DNA from 3 places in the Paenibacillus sp. sgz302164 genome. Region 2 is predicted to be linked to each of the others. Evidence: riboswitches for the same ligand, from Rfam matches in the RefSeq annotation. Region 2 holds a riboswitch; each other region holds the start of a gene.
What was found. A riboswitch is a leader RNA that binds a small molecule or an ion and turns the genes downstream of it on or off. The one in region 2 is predicted to bind cobalamin.
Positions count from the first base shown of each region.

Region 1: linked by a shared signal. The riboswitch ahead of AC0LWT_RS30725 (ABC transporter substrate-binding protein) and the one ahead of AC0LWT_RS20445 (ABC transporter substrate-binding protein) in region 2 are both predicted to bind cobalamin.
Region 3: linked by a shared signal. The riboswitch ahead of nrdI (class Ib ribonucleoside-diphosphate reductase assembly flavoprotein NrdI) and the one ahead of AC0LWT_RS20445 (ABC transporter substrate-binding protein) in region 2 are both predicted to bind cobalamin.

Region 1 covers NZ_JBVYOL010000025.1:15,358-23,079, reverse strand. Annotated here, with positions in the region: gene AC0LWT_RS30755 (ABC transporter permease) at 1-640, opposite strand, end outside; gene AC0LWT_RS30750 (ABC transporter substrate-binding protein) at 660-1,697, opposite strand; gene AC0LWT_RS30745 (Lrp/AsnC family transcriptional regulator) at 1,912-2,403, shown strand; gene AC0LWT_RS30740 (aminotransferase class I/II-fold pyridoxal phosphate-dependent enzyme) at 2,418-3,617, shown strand; gene AC0LWT_RS30735 (aspartyl-phosphate phosphatase Spo0E family protein) at 3,684-3,950, shown strand; gene AC0LWT_RS30730 (hypothetical protein) at 4,002-4,529, shown strand; cobalamin riboswitch at 4,592-4,798, shown strand; gene AC0LWT_RS30725 (ABC transporter substrate-binding protein) at 4,914-5,984, shown strand; gene AC0LWT_RS30720 (FecCD family ABC transporter permease) at 5,985-7,022, shown strand; gene AC0LWT_RS30715 (ABC transporter ATP-binding protein) at 7,028-7,722, shown strand, end outside.
Region 2 covers NZ_JBVYOL010000012.1:100,859-108,580, reverse strand. Annotated here, with positions in the region: gene AC0LWT_RS20480 (putative quinol monooxygenase) at 1-90, shown strand, start outside; gene AC0LWT_RS20475 (YmaF family protein) at 87-473, opposite strand; gene AC0LWT_RS20470 (DUF2935 domain-containing protein) at 640-1,449, shown strand; gene AC0LWT_RS20465 (hypothetical protein) at 1,433-1,828, shown strand; gene AC0LWT_RS20460 (SRPBCC family protein) at 2,028-2,483, opposite strand; gene AC0LWT_RS20455 (DUF4261 domain-containing protein) at 2,752-3,693, shown strand; gene AC0LWT_RS20450 (DoxX family protein) at 3,816-4,211, shown strand; cobalamin riboswitch at 4,286-4,500, shown strand; gene AC0LWT_RS20445 (ABC transporter substrate-binding protein) at 4,688-6,244, shown strand; gene nikB (nickel ABC transporter permease) at 6,260-7,189, shown strand; gene AC0LWT_RS20435 (ABC transporter permease) at 7,207-7,722, shown strand, end outside.
Region 3 covers NZ_JBVYOL010000014.1:18,226-24,531, reverse strand. Annotated here, with positions in the region: gene nrdF (class 1b ribonucleoside-diphosphate reductase subunit beta) at 1-326, opposite strand, end outside; gene nrdE (class 1b ribonucleoside-diphosphate reductase subunit alpha) at 349-2,433, opposite strand; gene nrdI (class Ib ribonucleoside-diphosphate reductase assembly flavoprotein NrdI) at 2,420-2,779, opposite strand; cobalamin riboswitch at 2,917-3,123, opposite strand; gene serC (3-phosphoserine/phosphohydroxythreonine transaminase) at 3,606-4,694, opposite strand; gene thpR (RNA 2',3'-cyclic phosphodiesterase) at 4,835-5,437, shown strand.

The sequences.
Region 1 (7,722 bases), on a different contig from region 2:
GCGTGATGAGGCAAAACGTTTTCCATTTGCCCGCACCGCTTGCTCGTGTCGCCCATTCCAGATCGCGGGGAATTTTTTTCAGCACTTCCACCGTCAAGAGATACACGAGCGGAAAATGATGAATGCCCATAACGAAAATAATGCCGCCGTAGCTGTACATGCTCCACGGTTTCATATCGGGGCTAAACCCGTGCAGCACCTGGGCGACTACCCCTTGATTGCCCATAAACGAAGACCAGGACAACGTCAAGACGTAGGACGGCAGTATTAAAGGGAGCAGCATCGCCATATGCAGCGGCTTTTTGTGCTTAATGTCCGTATAGGCTATCAACCAGGCGGCTACGACGCCTAATATGCAGGATACGACGGTAGAGCCTGCGACGATAACGAACGTATCTTTCAGCGTTTTCCATAAACGGGCCTGTCGCAGCATTTCGGCGTAATGCTCGAACGTCGGTCCGGCATTCCCCTGCGCGCTTAAATAGACAAGCTTGGCGACCGGGACGACAAACAGCACTGCAAGAACTAGCAGGAGCAGCGCTGCGGCAATGCGTTTTGCGATTCGGGAAAAGCTTCCGGGGAGGGCAGGGCCGACCCTGCCGTTCTCCCTCGCAAGCTGAGTTGGTTCTGAATCCGACATGTATGATGCGCTCCACTTCTTATTGTCCGAACACTTGGCTGAATTGTTTTTTATCCGCTTCGCGGGCTTCCGCCAGCTTGGTAATATCCGAGGAAATCACTTTGAATTCGGAAATGCTCTTCAGCCCTTTCGGCGCAGCGACGCCTTCGCGGATCGGCGTATACCCGATATCGGAGGACACTTTTTGGCCGTCTTCGGACAGCACGAAATCGACGAATGCTTTGGCGGCTTTTTCGTTGGCGGCATTTTTCATGATGCCGATTGGCTCCGTAATGACGGGCACGCCTTCCGTCGGGTAGATCAGATCGACCGGCGAGCCTTTGGCTTTTTCGCGGGCTACCAAATAATCGACCACCATGCCGTACGACTTCTCGCCGCCGGCTACAGCGTTCAGTACGGCTCCGTTGCCTTTTACCACAGACGTGTTGTTCGCCTTGAGGTTTTTGAAGAAGTCCCAGCCGAAGCCGTCGGTACGCGTCAATACGCCCACGTTGTATGCTGCAGCGCCGGAGTACAGCGGACTCGGCATGATGCCGGCATCCTTGCTCTCAGCGGACGCTAGCGCCTTCCAGGAGGTCGGCGGCGTTTTTACTTTTTGCGTATTAATGGCCAGTACGGTCGCCATCACTTTCGTGCCCGTGTACATGCCGTCCGGGTCTGCGAGATCCTTCGGAATTTTGGATAACTCCGGCGATTTATAGGAGCCTAGCAAATTTTGCTTCTTGAGCCCTTCGAAAGTTACCGCATCGGCCAGCAGAAGCACATCCGCCTGGACTTTGCCGGCCTGGTTTTCCGCCTGAATTTTGGCGGTTACTTCCTCGGTGCCGGAACGGAAGCTTTCGACCTTCACATCGGGATACTTCTTATTGAATGCCGCCACTAGTTTGGTCACATCTTCCTCCGGTTGGGATGTATAGAAGGAAAGCTTGCCGGAAACCGGGCTTGCGGCTTCTTGTTTCGGAGACGATTGGGGTGTCGATTGCGCGCCTTGCGTTGCTGCAGGTTGTCCGTTAGTTCCGCAGCCGCTGAAAATCAGCAGAGCCGCTGCGCTCATCATCAAAGATCCTTTTTTTAACAAAATGGTTTCTCTCCCTACGTTTTTGTCTATGTTCTCTTCGAAATTCATTATATAAAGCGAATGTTAGACGACTGTAAATTGGGAAGGCTCGGTTTGTAAAATGCTTTTGCTCCGCCAGGATTGAATTCGGACAGCAGTTCATTGTAAGATTGAAAGATGAACATATTTCCACCAACGAAAGGTAGGGTTAACCATGGATGCTTTGAAGCTTAAAATTCTCGAAATATTGAAGGAAGACGCCCGCCGCAGCGCGGAACTGATTGCCACCATGCTGGGAACGCCGGAGGCTGAGGTAGCGCAGGCGATACGCGAGATGGAAGCGGATAAGGTCATCGTCAAATACGCCACGGTTGTCAATTGGAGCAAGGTGGATGATGAGAAGGTTACGGCCCTGATTGAAGTGCAAATTACGCCGGAACGCGGCCGCGGCTTCGATGCGATTGCGGAACGGATTTATTTATATCCGGAAGTAAGATCCGTTTATTTGATGTCCGGCGCCTACGACCTGCTCGTCGAGATCGAGGGCAGATCGCTTAAGGAAGTCGCTTCGTTCGTTTCCAACAAGCTTTCGCCAATCGACCGCGTGCTGTCGACGAAAACTCATTTTATTTTGAAAAAATATAAACAGGACGGCATTATTTTCGAGGATCAAGAGGACGATCACCGAATGCTCGTCTCGCCGTAAGGGAGAATTTCGCCATGATTAAAGATGAACCGACGGTCCGCAAGCCAAAGTCGATGACGGATTATTTGGCTCCTATGGTAAAAGCGATCCCGCCATCGGGCATTCGCAAATTTTTCGATCTGGTCAGCAACAGCAAGGAAGATATTATTTCGCTGGGGGTCGGGGAGCCGGATTTTTCCACGCCCTGGCACGTTCGCGAAGCCGCCGTATATTCGCTGGAACGGGGCCGGACCAAATATTCGCCGAATTCGGGAATACCGGAACTGCGGGAGGCGATTGCCGAATACTTGCACAATTCGTTCCAGGTAAGCTACGAGCCCGGCGACGAGGTGCTGGTGACCGTAGGAGGAAGCGAAGCGATCGACCTCGCGCTGCGGGCGCTGATTACGCCGGGGGATGAAATTTTGATCCCCGAGCCGTGCTACATCTCTTACTCGCCCATCACGACCATCAGCGGGGGGAAAGCGGTAGGCATCGAGACATTTGCCAAAGACCAGTTCAAACTGACCGAGCAATCGCTGCGAGCGGCGATAACGCCCCGATCCAAAATTTTGATTTTGTGCTATCCGAGCAATCCGACCGGCGGCATTATGACTTATGAAGACTGGCTGCCGATCGCCAAAGTCGTCGAGGAGAACGACCTGATCGTCATTTCGGATGAAATCTATGCGGAACTCACGTACGAACAAAAGCATGTGAGCTTCGCGGCCATGCCGGGAATGAAGGACCGGACCATCCTTGTGAGCGGTTTTTCCAAAGCGTTCGCCATGACGGGCTGGCGCATGGGATATGCGTGCGGGCACTCCGACCTGATCTCCGCGATGACCAAAATTCACCAATACACGGTGATGTGCGCGCCGATTATGGGGCAGGTGGCCGCTCATGAAGCTCTCAAGAACGGGCTGGAAGAGAAAGACCGCATGATGGAATCGTACAATCAGCGCCGGCGCCTGATCGTCAAAGGATTTCGCGAGATCGGGCTCGAATGCCACGAGCCGCAGGGCGCGTTTTACGCGTTTCCGAGCATTGCGGCGACGGGGATGACTTCGGAGAAATTTGCCGAAAGATTGCTGTTCGAAGCGAAGGTGGCGGCAGTTCCCGGACACGTATTCGGGCTTGGCGGAGAAGGCTTCCTGCGCTGTTCTTACGCGTATAGTGTTTCCCAGCTAAATGAAGCATTAGAACGAATAGGAAAATTCATCAAAAAAATGTAAAACATTTTAAAAAGATATTTTCAATAGGGACAAAAACTGGTATCCTTGAGGTAAGGAGGGAAGAGCATGGCTTTTATGGAATATCAACTTGCTTCATATAACAAACATTTCCAAATTCGGGAAGATGATTCCGATCGTAGCTGGTTGATCAAGCATGCTAAGAAATCCGCCTCCTTGAGTCCGCTCGAAGAAGAGATTCATTCTTTGAGACGGATGCTCGAACAGATGGTTGTCGAAGGCAAGGAAATGACTTCCGAAGCCGTCGTCGAGCTCAGCACAGTCCTCGATCAAAAAATAAACGAATATATGAATAGAGGCAAAAAAAGTCGGTGATGAGCCGGCTTTTCTTATGACCGTACAAAACTTCGGAAGGATTGAAACTGCATGAGAATCAAGCTGCTTTTAGTGAGCATCGCCATGCTGGCGGTGCTGTTGGCCGGGTGCGGAGGCCCAAAGCCTGATGTGCCTATTTTCGCCATGGGAGCGAACGGATTTCCTTCGGAAATCGGCGACAAGCTGGAAGCTTCCCTTGCGGCCAAGGTAGGCGAGAAGCCGACCGTAAAGTTCGTCTCAACGCCGATTTTTTCGATGGAAAAAATGATTGTCGAGCTTGCCGCCGGCGGCAACGGCATTCTTATTTTGCCGGACGAACAGTTTAAAGCGCTGTCCAAGCAGGCCGGGTTCGTAGCTCTTGACGACGTGATCAAGCCGGAGGATTATCCGGATGGGGTTATGGAACTTGCCGAGGATGGGAAGCCGGCGGAAAAGCATCTTTACGGCATTCCGATGGCAGGCAACAAATGGCTGAAAGAGCAGGGGCTGGAGGGCAAAGGGCTAACCGCCTTTATTCCACAAAACTTTAAACAAATCGATGAGGCCAAGCAGGTGCTGAAGGTCATCGCCGCGAAGTAATTCGCCTTCGGCTTGTACATGCCGGGAAACTCATCTATAATCGACAAAGAGATACTGAATGTTATAGCTATGCAGCCACAGGTGTCGGCAGCTGTGCCCGATCGGTCGGGCGCTGCCGCTTAAAAGGGAAGCCGGTGCAAATCCGGCGCGGTCCCGCCACTGTAACCGGGAATGTTCCTCATAATGCCACTGTTCCGATTTAGGGGATGGGAAGGCGGGGAAGCTCGATACCCGAAAGTCAGGAGACCTGCCTATGGTGCCGTACACGACTTCCTTCGAGGAAAAGGATGGCGTTAAATCAGGGAGCAGCCGGCGGCTGTCAGCTGCCTGGATTTATCGTCCCCTGCTGTTCCTTCGGGAAACGGCAGGGGATTTTTTGGCAGGATGGAAGTCCTGACAGACGAGGAAAAGGAGAAAAGCGAGATGAAAGTGAGCTTGTGGAAAAAGACCGCGCTGCTGGCTCTTGCCGCAGCTGTGGCAATCAGTCTTGCAGGCTGCGGCAAGACAGTGGAGAAGCAGCCGGAGCTGACGGACCCGGCCAAGCTGGGAGCGGGCGAAACGAAAGCCCCGTCCGCGACGGCGACGGCTGCGGAAACCGCCAAAGCGTCCAAAAAGACGCAGTACCCGCTCAAAATCAAGGATGCGACGGGAAAAGAATTTACGTTTGACAAGGCGCCGCAGAGGATCGTATCCGTATCGCCCGCCGAGACGGAAGCGCTTTTTGCTATAGGGCTCGACAATCAGATTGTCGGCGTATCGGACCTGGACGATTATCCGGAGGCGGCGAAATCGAAGCCGAAGATGGGCGGCATTACGAAGCCGAATCAAGAGGCGGTCATCGCTGCTAATGCGGACATCGTTTTCACGGGCGTTTCGATGAAGGCCGACACTGTGGAAAAGCTTCGCGCGATGAATATCAATATGTTTAAAGTGGAGCCCAAGACGCTCGACGACGCCATTGCCGACGTGCTTACGTTCGGGGTCATTACGGATCATCAGGAACAGGCGGAGCAGGTGGCGGACAAAATGAAAGCGGACCGCCAGAAAGTGGTCAGCGCCGTGAAAGACGTGAAGCAGGCCAATAAGAAAAAGGTCTACGTCGAATTCAGCGCAGGCTGGACGGTCGGCAGCGGCGAATTTATGGACGAGCTGATTCAACTGGCCGGAGGCGTCAATGTTGCAGGGGACAAGAAGGGCTGGTACCAAATCAGCGAAGAGAAGATCATTCAGCAAAACCCCAACGTCATTCTTTTCGCGGCCGGCGTGACCGATGACAAGAGCAAAAAAACGCTCGACGCGATCATTCGCGAACGCAGCGGATGGGATCAGATTGAAGCCGTGAAAACGAACCGGGTTGTCGGCATCGATCAAAATCTGCTCAGCCGCCCGGGCCCAAGAATAACGGACGGCCTGCTTGCCATGGCCAAGGCGATTTACCCCGAACTGGTGAAGTAGATGAAAAGAAAACTGATGCTGTGGGGAGGAGTAGGAGTCTTACTCCTTCTTCTTTCTATTCTGATCAGCTTGTCTTTGGGCACGGCCCATGTCCATGTACTGCAAATAGCCGGTATTATCGGCAAGCACATTCCGTGGCTGGGAGAGCGAATCGAAGCGGATTGGCCGCAATCTTCCGAGCAGATCATCATGAAAGTCCGGCTTCCCCGCGTCATGCTCGGCATCCTTGTGGGCGCCTCGCTGTCGGTAGCGGGGGCGGCTTTTCAAGGAGTGCTGCGCAACCCGCTGGCCGATCCTTACACGCTGGGCGTATCTTCGGGCGCTTCGGTGGGCGCAGCTTTTCTGATTTATTTCGGGCTGCAGTATTCTTGGCTTGGGCAATGGTCGATTCCGGCTGTGGCGTTCGGTACCGGGCTTATTTCGCTGCTGCTCGTGCTGAAGCTGGCGCAAATCGACGGCAAGCTCAAGCTGGAGACGCTCATTCTCTCAGGCGTGGTCATGCAGGCGTTCCTGGGCTCGATCGTTGCGTTCATGGTATCTTTATCCAACCAAGTCATTAACGAAATCGTATTTTGGCTGATGGGCAGCCTGGCATTGCGGGGCTGGTCCTACGCGGCGTTGGTAACGCCTTATTTGCTTATCGGCTTTGCGGTATTGATCGGCTTGGCCAGATCGCTGAACCTGCTCGCGCTCGGCGAGCGCCAAGCCGCCCATCTCGGGGTCAATGTCGAACGGACGAAATTGACCGCACTGATCGTTGCGACATTCGTTACGGCGGCGGCCGTATCCGTGGCCGGAGTTATCGGTTTTGTAGGACTTATTATCCCGCATCTGGTGCGCCTGTTGGTCGGCCCCGATTACCGCCTGATTATGCCCTTATCCGTTCTCGGCGGCGGAATTTATGTGCTATGGGCGGATACGTTGGCCCGCACGCTGCTGAGCCCGACGGAAATACCGCTCGGCGTTATTACCGCCTTTTTGGGGGCGCCGTTCTTCGCTTACTTGTTGAACAAAGATAAGAAAGCGCAGAGAGGTTGATCTTGATGATACAAGTCGAAAACGTTTCGAAAAGCTTCCACGGGAAGCAGGTGCTGCAACATATGAGCTTCGAGGTCGAAGCGGGCGAATTTTTCGGCATTATCGGGCCTAACGGAAGCGGCAAATCGACGCTGCTGCGGATCATGTCGGGCATCGACCCGGCCTCCGCAGGCGATGTGCGATTGGCCGGCAGGCCGGTGGCTTCCTACAGCCGCAAGGAGCTGGCCCGCCGGCTCGCCGTGCTGCAGCAGGATGCCCTGCCGCCTGTCGGCTTCACCGTGCGGGAGGTCGTGGAGATGGGCCGGTACCCGTTTCAAAACTGGCTTGGCGAAGATTCGCAGAATGCCGAGCATTTGATTGCAAGCATCGTGGAGAAGCTCCATTTGGAACCGCTCATCGGCCGCACGGTAGACCGCCTTAGCGGGGGTGAGCGGCAGCGCGTAGCGCTCGGCAAAGTAATGGCTCAGCAGCCCAGGCTGCTGATGCTCGACGAGCCGACGACCTTTTTGGACATCGGATATCAAATCCAGATGATGGATTATGTCAGGGCATGGCAGCGGGAAGAGGGTTTGACCGTCGTAGCCGTGCTGCATGACTTGAACCTGGCTGCGCAGTATTGCAGCAGGCTGCTCGTCGTCCATGACGGCAAGCCGGCGGCCATAGGGACGCCGCAGGAAATTATAACGAGCAGGCTGATCGC
Region 2 (7,722 bases):
GTATTGGCGCTCTTGCAGCGCGGCAGGCCTTTGATCGCGGGAGCGGAGCCTATCAAGCTGCGTCCTGTCGGAGGCAAAGGCATTTCTTAAGCTTGATGGCCGGTAGCTCCCTGGTAATGATGCACATGAGGCCTCCTTCCATTTAGGGTTGTATACCCTTCAAAATAATGATAATGACCGCCGCCGGGAATGTCGATCGCCGGACCCGTTACACCGTGAATCGTGTGAGTGTGACCTTGATTGACTGACGTCATGGTATGGTATCTGTGCACGTGCGGAACTCCGGTTAGAGCCGGCTCGGTTACGCCGGCATATTGATGGACATGCCCGTCATCATAAGAAGTAACGCCGGAATAAGGGTGTACATGATAAACGGGCCGACCGTCCCAAGATGTAATATAAAGTCCATGAGCATGTTCGTTTCCTGATTCGTTGGAATGAACGACAAAACCCTCCACTGGTATTCTTTTCAAATTAGCAGCTCCTTTGCAAATTTTTTTTATATATTATGTTGGATATTGGCCGTATGGAATATCGTTTCATCAAAATTCCCATGCGTTTTTCAATTTATGGTAATGAAGCCAAACATCCTGATCATATATAAAAGTAAACAGAAAGGAAGCTAATGGAGGGCTGCTCATGAGTGATGGATTTGTCGGTCGATCTTTGGATGAAATCCGTTTTTGGTCCCGGATTATGAAGGAACATTCGTTTTTCTTGAGCTTGGGATTTCGCCAAGAGGATACTCAACTCATCCAGGAGGCTCACCATTTTTATCATATTTTTGAAGGAATTGAAGCGCAGTCGCATGCTTTGGATGAACATACGGATCCGACGACGATCCTGCAGTTTAATACGGAAGTACATACGGCTGCATCGCATATATGGGCTTTTAAAAGAAAAATATTGGGGCTTATCCTAACCTGCCAACTGCCGGGGCAAACGAATTTTCCGCTATTGGTGGATCATACCAGCCGGGAAGCGAATTATTTCCGCAATCGGCTGGAAGAATTAAACCAAGGCAATCTTGAACCGCTGCAAGATGCCATTATTGATGAAAATGTGTTCTTCCTGCGGATCATGGCCGACCATGCGAAGTTCATCGGCCACTTGTTGGATCCGTCCGAGCGAAAACTTGTCGATCAAGCCCGCGATTTTAGCCATGATTTCGATCAATTATTGTTTCAAGCCAGGGATTTATCCTCCATGCGGCCTCAGTCCCAGACAGATCCATTGTTAAACCAATTCCTTGATCAGAACAGGGTATCCGTAAAATCTTTGCGCGATTTCAAAAAGACGGCCAGAGATTTAATCGACCAATGTAAAATAAAAAGCATTATTCATCCGCTATTGGCGGATCATGTATTCCGCGAGGCGGAGCGGTTTTTGGAAATAATTGAGATGTTTGAAAGGTCGTTAGCAGGGGAAAGCATTGCCGGCGGCAAGTAAAAGCGTTAGAAAAGAAGAGCTATGCTTAGGCTTGGTACACCCTTCGGTAGAAGGGTTTCTTTTTTTGCCCAAAAAACGTCCCCGGCGGGTTGGTAAACAGAAAACCTGCGAAAGTGCAGGCTGCCCAAAAACCCCCACGTTAGAGGAGATAGCCATAATCTGCCCGTCTGCACGAAGAAAACCTGCAAAAATACATGAATTTGCGCCCGTGATCGCTGTACACGAAGAATTCCTGCAAAAGTGCAGGCTTTTCAGCGGGGACATGGGCTCAGGTTCACTTTCAGCGAAAATTCCTGCACTTTTGCAGGCTTTTCACCAAAATAAGCCAATTTCGAGAAAAAAACCTGCACTTTCGCAGGTTTTCTCCCTAGCAAGCTGATTTCTGCCCATTCGTGCAATTCCACGACCTGCACCGGGTGAGGCACGCGCTCAGAAAAAGCGGCTGTCCCCCAAATTAGTCACACTCGTTCCCCTAACCCTCACAGAGTGTCGCGATTGCCAAGCGAGGCTGGGAACGGCTAAGCCGCCAACCGGAAAGGAAGCCTATTCAACGAGTGACATCCCTATTCGATTCAGGGTTAGATGGAAATGGGGGACAGCGTTTTTCCCGTTTCGAGCAAACTTTTCAAGTTGCTTAGGACGGCCGGCCATCCGTTGTTCAATCCTTCGAACGTATCCTCTTTATCCAGCAAGTCGGCGGGCAGCAGGTTTTCGTGCTTAAGCGTTAATTTTACAGCTTCTTTCATCGGTCTCAGCTCAAAAGTGACCCGTGACGGCTGCTCGCGGACGATTGGATCATTCACGTAATTCCACGTAAAGGAAAGCAATCGATGCGGTTCGCACTTCAGGATAATTCCGTGATCGGAGACTTCTCCGTTACGGGAATAGGTGATGCTTGAGCCTTCCTGCCAATCGGACTGAACATCGCTTCCAAAGAAATACTTTTTGGTAAAATCGCCGCTTGTCAGAGCTTCCCACAGTTTTTCCGGTGTCGTGGCGATGTAAGTAACATAAACAAAGGTCGTATCAGTCATTTTTATTCTCCTCCAGTTTTTCTTTAAGTTCGCGCAAAGCATCGATCCGCTGCCGCTCATACTTTCCAATCCAGCGATCGTAAATTTCCCCGATAGGGGCGGCGTTCAAATCATGCAGTTTATTTCGTCCTTGCCATTCAACGGCAACTATTATATGCAGCCTTTTGGGTGCATGTCAAGGCGGCAGAACGAGGCTTTAGACCTATCCAGAACGCAGTATAATTTGCCGATATATGGAAAGAAGAATGAGAGGATAGAGGTGCGATATATGCCTAAAGGATTTTTTTCACAGGGAGTTATGGTGCTCTTGTCGGAGGCCGTTTCGATCCGCAAAATAGAAGAGATGCTTAATCGGCGGTTCGAAATTGTAAGTATAAAGGAAACCTATGAAGAGTGGGTGTTCGGCGGCCCCAGCCTGCTTGTTCCATACCGTCCGGAAGTCAACGGGTATATTCAGGTTGACGTCGTCGACAGGCCCTGGCCGGACGACATGGGCGACCCGTCGGAGGAGGCCATGATATTCGGGGCCTGGTCAATGGGCTTTTTCGGGCCTTATACGTTCCCGAACAATTTGGAGCGCGCGGCGCAGCAGGCGTGGGGATATCCCGAAGGACGGCAGGCTTGCGCCGATCACGAGGCGTTCATCCGCATCCGTTCCACGTATACGTTTGGTCAAATGGACGATCAAGCGCCGCTTTTGCCTGAGGATTATGAATCGCTTCCTGAGCTTTTGGCCGTGACCGACATCGCTGGTGTTCTGCTTCAACTGCCCGAAGCGCTTTGCTATTTCAACCCGAGCGGGGAGTGCCTCGCTTCTACAGAGATGTTTCATGAACTGTATGAACGCTATGAACAGACGGCGCTGCCTCCGCTGGAACTGTGGTCCAATGTCAGGATGTTTAACATTCCCAGCGATGAAAACTGGCTATTGATGGATTCGGTCGGCATGCTTCAATTGGATGTGACCGATCATGAGGCGATTTTTCATCGTCATGTTTACGACCCTGCCGAAGTCGCCAACTTTCTAAGAAACATATCGAATTATGTATACGAGAGCGGCCCCGTTATTAAAAATGGCGATACGACAGACGGGCCGGGCGGGGTCCGTTGGCAGGGCGTTTTGGCGGAGGAAGGATTGGCTGGACCGCCGCGCGAAGTAATCCGATGGTATCCGATGGACGGCAGGGAACGCCCGGCAATGCCGGAATGACCGACCGTTTTCCTGCCAATGCGGGAGAGGAATTTTTTAGAATATAGCAATTAAGAAGAAATCTTGCCCCTGTGTTTATGATAATATGAGTGCATGACATAGCCTAGAAGGGTGAGGAAATCATGAGAACCGAAATATCAAGAGGCAGGCTCTGGACGGCGCGAATCATGAGCTGGCTGGTTATTTTGTTTATGCTGTTCGATAGCATTTTTAAGTTCATTCAACCCGTACCCGTTGTAGAAGGCACAGTTGCTCTCGGCTATGCCGAGCACCATATCGCCGTAATTGGCATACTCGGGCTGATTTCTACCATTCTGTACGCCGTTCCTCGTACATCTTTTCTGGGTGCGCTGCTGCTGACCGCTTATTTTGGCGGGGTGGTTGCCACGCATATTCGAATGGACGCGCCGCTTTTTACGCATATTTTATTTCCGGTATATTTTGCTGTCCTGGCTTGGGGTGGAGTTTGGCTGAGAGACGAGCGCGTGCGCAAACTCATTCCATTTCGCAGCAAATGATCGGTTAAGCGTGCGAACTTTCGTACATTGACATTTTCGGGTTTCATAACTAATATTAAGAGAGTTTCTCACAACTTCATATTTTGGAAATAGGTGTAGTTAAAGTTTGTATCTAAGCTTTAATCGCTTAAAAGGGAAGTCCGGTTTAATTCCGGCACGGACCCGCCACTGTACATGAGGTTCAGCCATGCCGGCTGATTTCTTTCGGAAAAGCCACTGGGCCATAAACCCGGGAAGGTCCGGAAGTCATACTCTTAGTCAGGAGACCTGCCTGTTTCAACATCACTGTTAGATCTACGGGATATTAGGGAGGTGGTTGGATGTGCTCATTTGTAAAATGTCTAAGTCCATGAACCCCTTCATGCTGAAGCGGTTTTAGCCGTTGTCTAGCCATGTACGCGTATAAAAAGCATTTCCGACTGCTTGTCTTGGGTCGGGTGTGCTTTTTTTGTTTTTTACTAAAAGGGGGATGCAAGATGAGAACAATGGAAAACAGATTTTCGCTGATTAAATGGGGAGTGATTGCAGCGGTTGTGCTTTCGCTGGCGGGATGTTCTACGCAGGACAAAACGAGCGGAACGGACACAAAGCAATCGTCCGCAGCCAAAAAGCTGACCGTAGCTTACACGTGGAAGCCTTCCGGCGTAGACCCCCACGGAGCGGACAGTTGGGACGTTATGCGTTCCGGCGCCGGTGAAACACTGGTTCGTCTCAACGAAAAGTTGGAGCCCGCTCCTTGGCTGGCCAAAGAGTGGAAGCAGGTAAATCCGACGACATGGGTGTTTAAACTGCAGGAAAACGCCACTTTTCATAACGGAAAGGCGATGGACGCGGAAAGTGTCAAAAGTTCGCTGCAGCGCTCGATCGAGAAGAGCCATTTAGCCAAAGATTTGCTGCAGCTGAAATCCGTGGAGGTCGTCGCGCCGCATGAATTGAAAATCGTAACGGACAAGCCGAATGCCGCATTGGTATCTAATTTGGCAGATCCGTCCACGATTATCTTGGATACGGCGTCGATGGATGCGAAAAGCGGTTACCCCGCCATGACAGGGGCGTTTAAAATCAAACAGTTTAACAAAGACGAGTCGCTTGTCGTCGAGAGATATCCGAATTACTGGGGAGAACCGGCCTTATTGTCCGAAGTCACGATGAAATTCGTAACGGATGGCAATGCCCGTTTGATGGCGCTGCAGTCGGGTCAAGCGGATGTCGCGACCGATATTCCGATCGACAGTGCGGCCTTGTTGGAAAAGGACAACAAGACCAAGGTGCTGTCGGCCCCGTCGCTTCGGACACACATGATGCTTTTTAATATGAAATCCCCCTTGTTCCAGGATGCGGCTAACCGGAGGGCGGTAGATCAATCGATTCCGCGGGAGGCTATTGCAGGTACCGTTATGAAGGGTTACGGCACTGCAGCAAAAGGCCCATTTCCAAGCGTACTTCCGTTTGGTAAAGTAGAACGTGCGGCGCAAAACCTCACTGTCGGGCAATTGCTGACACAGGGCGGCTGGCAGAAAAATGCGCAAGGGATTTGGGAAAAACAGGGGAAACCGTTCGAGGCGACACTGTTAACTTTTCCGCAGAGGCCGGAGCTGTCCGTCATGGCCGAGGTCATCCAAAGCCAGTTATTAAAAGAAGGCATTAAGATCAACATTCGCAAAGTGGAAAATATCGATGACGCTTTGCTGAAGGATGATTGGGATTTATCGATGTACAGCATGTTAACGGCGCATACAGGCGAACCGCAATATTTTTTGAACACGTTCTACCGGTCGAATAGCGAGTCCAACGTCAGCCGGTACGCGTCGCAGCCGTTGGAACAGATTCTGGATCAACTTCTTTTGGCGTCGGATCCGGCTCAAAGAAATCAATTGGCCGTACAAGCCCAGGAAATTGTGAACACCGATCTGCCGCAGTCGTTTATCGTTCATCCCAATAATGTATTTGGCGCTAAAAAAGGCGTGCAAGGATTTACTCCTCATCCGATCGAGTACTATTACATTCATTCTAAAGTCGATATGACGGAATAACAGGTGAAGCATTCAATGATTCGCTTTTGGTTGGAACGTGTGGCCCAACTCGTCATCGTTATATTTATGGTTTCTACTTTGACTTTCATTTTGATGCGGGTATCTCCCGGAGACCCGGCTGCCATCCTGCTGAAGGCGCACGATGTGCCCGCTTCCCCGGAAGCGTTGGCGTCATTGCGCCGGCAGCTGGGGCTCACGGATTCGCTATGGATGCAGTACATCCATTGGCTGCGCGACGTTTTCACATGGCAGTGGGGTCAATCTTACGTTTCCAAAGAACCGGTACTGGACGAACTCGTCAAAAGGTTGCCCGCAACTTTAGAATTGGCTGCAGCCGGATTTGCCATCATGGTATTCCTTACTTTTGGCTTGGGAATTACGACAGCTATTTTTTCCAACGGATGGCTGGATCGAACCGGCAGGTTTTTGGCGCTTGCGGGGTCTGTTCTTCCTTCGTTTTTGCTCGGCTTTCTTTTGATCTATTTGTTCTCCGTCCGGCTCGGCTGGTTTCCCTCCATGGGCCGCAGCGGCGCGTCCAATCTGGTTTTACCCGCAGTTACGCTCGGTCTTGGGCTAGGTACTATGTATGCACGGGTTTTGCGCGCGAATATGTTGAAATTGCACGATATGCCATTTATTAAAGCTGCCAAAGCGAGAGGGCTGTCCAGAAGCCGTATTTTTATATTTCATGTGCTTAAACATGCAGTGCTGCCTCTTTTGACGATCATGGGTACGAATTTTGCGTTTATGCTGGGCGGCAATGTCATTGTCGAAACGATATTTGCCTGGCCGGGTTTGGGCAAATATTTGATTGACGCGATTGCATTTAGAGACTATCCGGTCATTCAGGGGTATGTGATCTTCGCGACTTTCCTGATCGTGTCGATTCATTTGCTGGTGGAGGCTGTACAAGTTTCTCTGGACCCGCGGCTGTCGGCCCAATAGGAGAGGGGAAACACGGATTGAATACAACACGGTTCACTTTCAACGGGAGTCTACTAACCGGAATTGGGTTGTTGACGGTTATCGTCATCATCGGGGTGGCCGCGCCCTGGCTCGCTCCTCACGATCCGCTGCAAATTGATCTATTGAACCGGCTGGCCGTCCCCAGCCTGGAATACCCTTTCGGTACCGATCATTTGGGACGCTGCGTATTGTCGCGAACGATGTACGGCATACGAACGACTGTAACGGTTGCGTGTATGATTATGGTGTTTACGGTATGCATCAGCTTGCCTATCGGTCTTTTCATCGGGTATTTGCGCGGTCTAACGGACCGCATTTTGATGCGTGCGATTGATGGCATGCTTGCCATTCCCGACATGGTGATCACGGTTGCGGCCGTCGGCATTCTAGGCCCGAGTCTGACGAATATGGTTGCAGCTATCATTATGGTTCGCTGGGCAACCTATGTTCGTTTTATTCGCACCCTCGTTCAAAAAGCTTGCCGCGAAGATTATATTTTGTATGCGCGTCTG
Region 3 (6,306 bases), on a different contig from region 2:
GTCGTAAAAATGCTGCTGTACGATTTGGCGTGAATTTGCTCCATCATGCCCATGAAGCTGAGCACCGCTTTGCGCTGCAGCCCGTCCACATGCTCCAAAATTCTTGGCATCCCTACGCCGCCCTGCATCGTATCGAGCAGCGTAAGCCCGCCCAGCACTTTCATATACAGGTCGCGCTCCGCTTCGTTCAGCGTCATCCAGGACATTTTATCGTCAGACAGAGGAATTTCTTCGTCCGTCCAAAACTGCATAATATTTTGATTCCAGAACGTGATCGTAAAATCGTCGTCAGGCCGGTTCCAGTTGACGGCTCTCTTGGTGGTCATCTTGTATTCATTCCCCTTCCCGTTACACCGAACAGCTGACGCACTCTTCAACGGAGAGCTGGTTCGTCCGCGTGTAATAGAGCGATTTTAACCCGACACGGGCAGCGTACAAATAATAGCGCGCAAGCTGTCTGGTCGTCACATCGCTGTTGACATGAAGCACCGTCGAAATGCCTTGATCGACATGCGTCTGGATTTCGGCAATCAGGTCAAGAATTTTGAATTGGTTCATTTGATACGCCGATTTATAGAAGAAGAAATTGTCTCTTCGCAAATACGGCATCGGGTAATACGTCGTCGAGTTCGCGTACGTCCGCGTTTCGATCGGCTCGACGATCGGCATGACGCTGGAAGTCGCATTCTGGATGTACGAAATGCTTTGCGTAGGAGCGATAGCCATTCTGTACGCATGGTAAAGCCCGTGAGCGCGCACTTCTTCCTTCAGCTTGGCCCAATCGTCCGGAGAAGGAATCTGCATGCCCTCGAACAGTTGTTTCACCTTGTCTGTGACCGGGCGGTAATCGGTTTGCAAGTAGCGGTCAAAATAAGCGCCGCCGGCATATTCCGAAAGCTCGAACCCGTCGAACGTCTCGCCCTTCGACTTCGCGATCTCCATGCTTTTTTCAATCGAGAAGAAATTCATCGCCATGAAAAACGTGCGGACAAAATCTTTCGCTTCTTCGCTCTCATAACTGATCTTGTTTTTGGACAAATATCCGTGCAGGTTCATCGCACCCAGTCCGACCGAGTGCAGCTCGCGGTTCGCCTTCGCTACGCCCGGCGCGTTGGCGACCGTCGTCATATCGCTGACGGAGGTCAGCGCAATCATGCCCTCGTGCACCGATTCGCGCAGCTTTTTCAGATCCATGACATTCGCTATGTTCAAGGAAGCCAGATTGCAGCTAATATCTCTGCGAATCAGGTTCTCATCGCCGTAATCGCCGATCTCCGACGTCTCCTGCAGCTGAAAAATTTCCGTGCAAAGGTTAGACATCTTGATCGCGCCGATCTGCTTGAGCGGGTGCGCCAAATTTGCATTGCTGCGGTTCATCATGTAAGGATAGCCGGATTCCAGCTGCGTCGTGGCGATTTTTACGAGCATTTCGCGGGCGCTCATCACCGGTTTCTTTTTGACTCTAGGGTCCGCCAGCAGCGTGTCGTACATCTCGTCCATGTCCATATCGTCAAGGTGCTTGCCGTACGCTTTGTATACCGTATAAGGCGCGAACACATGCAGCGGCTGGTTCTCTTCGGCCAGTTTGTAGAATTTATTCGGCACGATCAAACCGATCGACAGCGTTTTGAGGCGCGACTTTTCGTCCGCATTGATTTTTTTGCTGTCCAAAAATTCCATGAGGTCCCATCCGAAGATGTTGTAATACGCCGCTCCGGAACCTTTGCGCTGGCCCATCTGATCCGCATAGGAAAAAGCGTCCTCCATAAGCTTGAGCACCGGCATAATGCCTTTGGCCGCACGCTCGACGCCTTTGATCGATTCTCCGCGGCCGCGCAGCTTGGACAGATTGACGGCCACGCCGCCGCCGATTTTGGACAGCTGCATGCACGTGCCCAGCACATAGTTAATCGAATTCAGCGAATCGTCCATCTCCAGCAGGAAGCAGGATACCATCTCGCCCCTGCGGCTTTTGCCGGCATTCAAAAACGTCGGCGTCGCAGGCTGCAGCCGCTGTTCCATCATCGATTTCGCCAACTGTTTCGCCGTTTCCGCATCGCCGCGACCCAAGTAAAGCGCCACAATCGCGACCCGGTCCGCATAATGCTCAAGATAAAGGGTTTTATCGTCACTGCGCAAAGCGTAATCCGTATAAAACTTCGAAGCCGCCATATACGAGGAGAATTCGAAGTTATATTCGTGAGTGATTTTGTATGTATCTTCAACTTCGGATGCGGAATATTTCTCGTAAACATCCTCGTAAAAGTTGTTATCTATCATGTAACGAACCTTCGAAGCCGTATCGGCAAAATGAAGGCTGTTGCGGTTCACTTCTTCCATAAATTCGTGCACGGCTTCCCGGTCTTTCTCCAATTGAAAAAAGCCGTCGACACCGCGCTGCATGATCTGGTTGTTTAACTCAATATGCCGCAATTGCGTGCACCTCCTGAACAAATCGCTGAACATCCTGCCGGGTTCCGGACAGTTCAAACTTGCCGAGCACAGGCACGCCGTAACGCTCGGCGATGCGGTCCGCGCTCTTTGCGAATCCATCTCCCCAATTCCGGTTCCCGCTGGCCGCTACGCCTTGGAGCCTAGGATGGTTCCGCTCCAAAAAGTGTGCGACTTTCTCCGGAATTTGACCAAAGCCTGTCGTATAGGTGACAAGCACGAAAGGTTCATCCATCTTCATCGCCTCTTCAATTTGAACCGCAGGCAAATTTAATTTTTTAATAAATCTGCGGACATTTCCCGTCTTGGAATCGTAAGCAATCAGCATGGGATTTCGTCTCCTTCTGTCAAAACCATTAAAATGGCGCATTCGGCAAAAAGAAGGACCGAATACGCCACAGGAACATGCGAACATAACGCCTGCCACTGGAGTGGGAGTCTGGACACCTTCCTATCTGCCGTAGGGGTGATTCTTACGAATAGGCAGGTCTCCTGGCTTGGGATCATCATTCCCATCCGCCTTCCCGGCTTTCCTATCGGAGCAAGCCAGTGGCAATCGGATGAAAACTCCTCCTGAACAGTGGCGGGACCGCGCCGGATTTGCACCGGACTTCCCTATTAAGCTTCGTGCGTGTCTCTAGAACGCGAAGCACCTATCCATCACGAGATATAGTTGATAGATTTCAATTTATATCAAGATATAGTGTTTGTCAATGAGCAAATCCGACTATCAAACCTCGAAAATCTCTCATTTCGGAAGCCTCGTTCAGCTATAAAAAACGGCAAAAAAAATGTGGATAAAAGGCGTGAAATGGCAAAATAAGGAACGTCATTTTCGGCTGTTCCTTGTCCGGCGCGGGCTAAATCGGAGTCCTGATTTCATCATTCAGAGCAATGCGCTGGGGATATTCGCTTGCAAATCTGGGGATAAACTGGGGATAATCCGGTACGAAAGTGGTGCACCAAAAACAAAAAAATAGGTCCATGCCAGCATCCTCATAGGCCTTTAGGACCCCATGCAACAACAACGGGACGAAGCCCTCTCTCCCAAATAAATCCAATTTTATGCCAAAACACCAAACAAAGCTATCCAGGGACGGAACAACGCCCTGAATAGCTTTAAAAATTGAATGATACAAGTCCAGCCGGTCGATTTATCCGTTGCGCTTTTGGAAATCGGCCATAAAGTCAGCCAACGCTTTGCAGGAAGCGTACGTTACCGCGTTGTAAGTCGAAGCTCTTAATCCGCCTACGCTGCGATGGCCTTTCAAACCGACAAAGCCGTTCTGCTCGGACTCTTTAATAAATTTCTTCTCAAGCTCCTCATCCTGCAGACGGAACGTCACGTTCATCATCGAACGGCTGCCCGCATCGACCGGACTGCGGTAGAAGCCTCCGCTTTGATCGATCGCGCTGTAGATCAGGCCTGTTTTTTCGAGGTTGTTTTTCTCGATGGCCGCAAGTCCGCCCTGCTCTTGAATCCATTTCAGCACAAGGTTTACCATGTAGATGGAGTACACCGGCGGCGTATTATACAACGAGTTGTTTTTGCCATGGATTTCATAGCGCAGCATCGTTGGAATGGTTTTTGGCAAATCCTGGAGCATGTCCTCTTTCAGGATAGCGACGGTAACGCCGGACGGACCGAGGTTTTTTTGCGCGCCCGCGTAGATCATGCTGAATTTCGACACATCGACAGGACGGCTCAAAATGTCGCTGGACATATCGGCGATCAGCGGCACGCTGCCTGTGTCCGGAAAGCTTTGGAACTGCGCCCCTTCGATCGTTTCATTGGAAGTGAGGTGCAAATAGGCTGCATCCGGATGAATGTTGATTTCGCTTAAATCCGGAATTTTCATAAACTTTTGCTCTTTCGAGCTGGCTGCGATGGACACTTCGCCGAACAATCCCGCTTCCTGAACCGCTTTCTCCGCCCAAGCGCCGGTCAGAACATAGCTGCCCACTTTGCCCTGTTTGAGGAAGTTCATCGGAATCATGGCAAACTGCGTGCTCGCACCGCCTTGCAGAAATTGCACCTGATACCCTTCCGGAATGCCGAAAATTTGTTTGAGCAGCTGCTGAGTTTCGTTGTGGACCTGCTCATATTCCGCGCTGCGGTGGGAGATTTCCATAATCGACATGCCGATTCCTTTAAATTCGACAAGCTCCTCCTGCGCCTTTTGCAGCACTTCGAGCGGAAGCGCCGCAGGCCCCGCATTAAAATTATACGCACGATTGCTCATGAATAACCCACCTTTGCTTAATATACTATGGTTATGATAGCAAGATTCGCCTCACGCATCAAGTAAAACCTCTGCTGGACATGCTAAGCTTTAAGTCCGCATGTCAAACGGCACCAATACAAAGCTCTAGGAGGAATAGTATGTCTCTTCAAAATTTTTCCGCCGACCCGTACCGGCTGTTCGTCGGCATCCGTCTCCCCGACGCGTCCAAAGCGGCGCTGGACGCGTGGAAAGGCAGCGCTCAGGAGAAGCTGCCTTTTCACAAGTGGACGCATCCGCAGGACGTCCACATTACGCTTTGCTTCCTCGGCGACGCATCCGCCGGGACTGCGGAAGCGCTGGCGCACGACCTGCGCCAGCTCGCCGCGTCGGCGACACCGCTAGCCCTGCACGCCGAAGGACTCGGCGTGTTCGGGCCGCCGGCGGCGCCGACGGTGCTGTGGGCGGGCGTTGCCGGCGACCTCGATGCGCTGGGCAAGCTCCAGCGCGAAGTTAGCGGCGCCTGCGCCCGCCACGGCTTCCCGGCCGAGGCTCGCCCCTACCGGCCGCACATCACACTGGCCCGCCGCTACCGCGCAGCGGCGGGGCCCTTCCGGCGCGCCGCGCTGGCGGAGGCGGCGCCTGCGGCCGGCTGGGCCGCGTGGCGGGTAGAGGACATCGTCCTCTACCGCAGCCACCTGGGCCGACAGCCGGCCTACGAGCCGCTCGGCGCGTTCCCGCTGGGCGCGCCGGGTCTGCACTGACGCCGCGCGGCCGGCTTCCAGCGGCGCTCGCTCCCGCCACTGACTGCTCGCTCACGCTGGCTCTCACTGCCGCCGCTACTGGTGCCCGCGCTCGCCAATGGTGCTCTCACTGCCGCCGCTACCGGTGCCCGCGCTCGCCAATGCTGCTTTCGCGGGCGCCTGCTTCCGCTGGCTCTCACTGCCGCCGCTATCGGTACCCATGCTCGTCGATGCTGCTTTCGCGGGCGCCCGCTCACGCCGGTACCCGCGCTCGCTCGTCAATGCCGCTTTCGTGGGCGCCTGCTTCCGCTGGCTCTCACTGCCGCCGCTATCGGTACCCATGCTCGTCGATGCTGCTTTCGCGGGCGCCCGCTCACGCCGGTACCCGCGCTCGCTCGTCAATGCCGCTTTCGTGGGCGCCTGCTTCCGCTGATACCCGCGCCCAGTGAGGCTCGCCGCTTTCGTCGATGAGCCGCTTCCGCTAGCTCCGGCTTCCGCCTGTCGCGCTCGCCACTGCCCGCTCACGCCGGTGCCGCTCTCGCAGCGCCAACTTCCATCAGCACCCACCGATGTCGCTCCCGCCGATACCCGCCAATACTGTCAGGTTAGGCGACTAAAGCCCCGTCTCTTTGTCTTTTGGGCGAAAATCCCTGCACTTTCTTTTTGCAAGCTTCCCAGAACCTCACATGCCTGAACCTGACGCACAATTCACCTGATTTCGCGAAGAAAACCTGCAAAAGTGCAGTTTTTACTCGGTTGACACGCTGGCTACGACATATTCCTGCAATTGTGCAGGCTTTTCGCCGCGAATATGGGCTTTGGTTCATTTTTATCGAAAATTCCTGCACAATCGCAGGATTTTCGCCAAAATGACCCATTGATTACAGAAA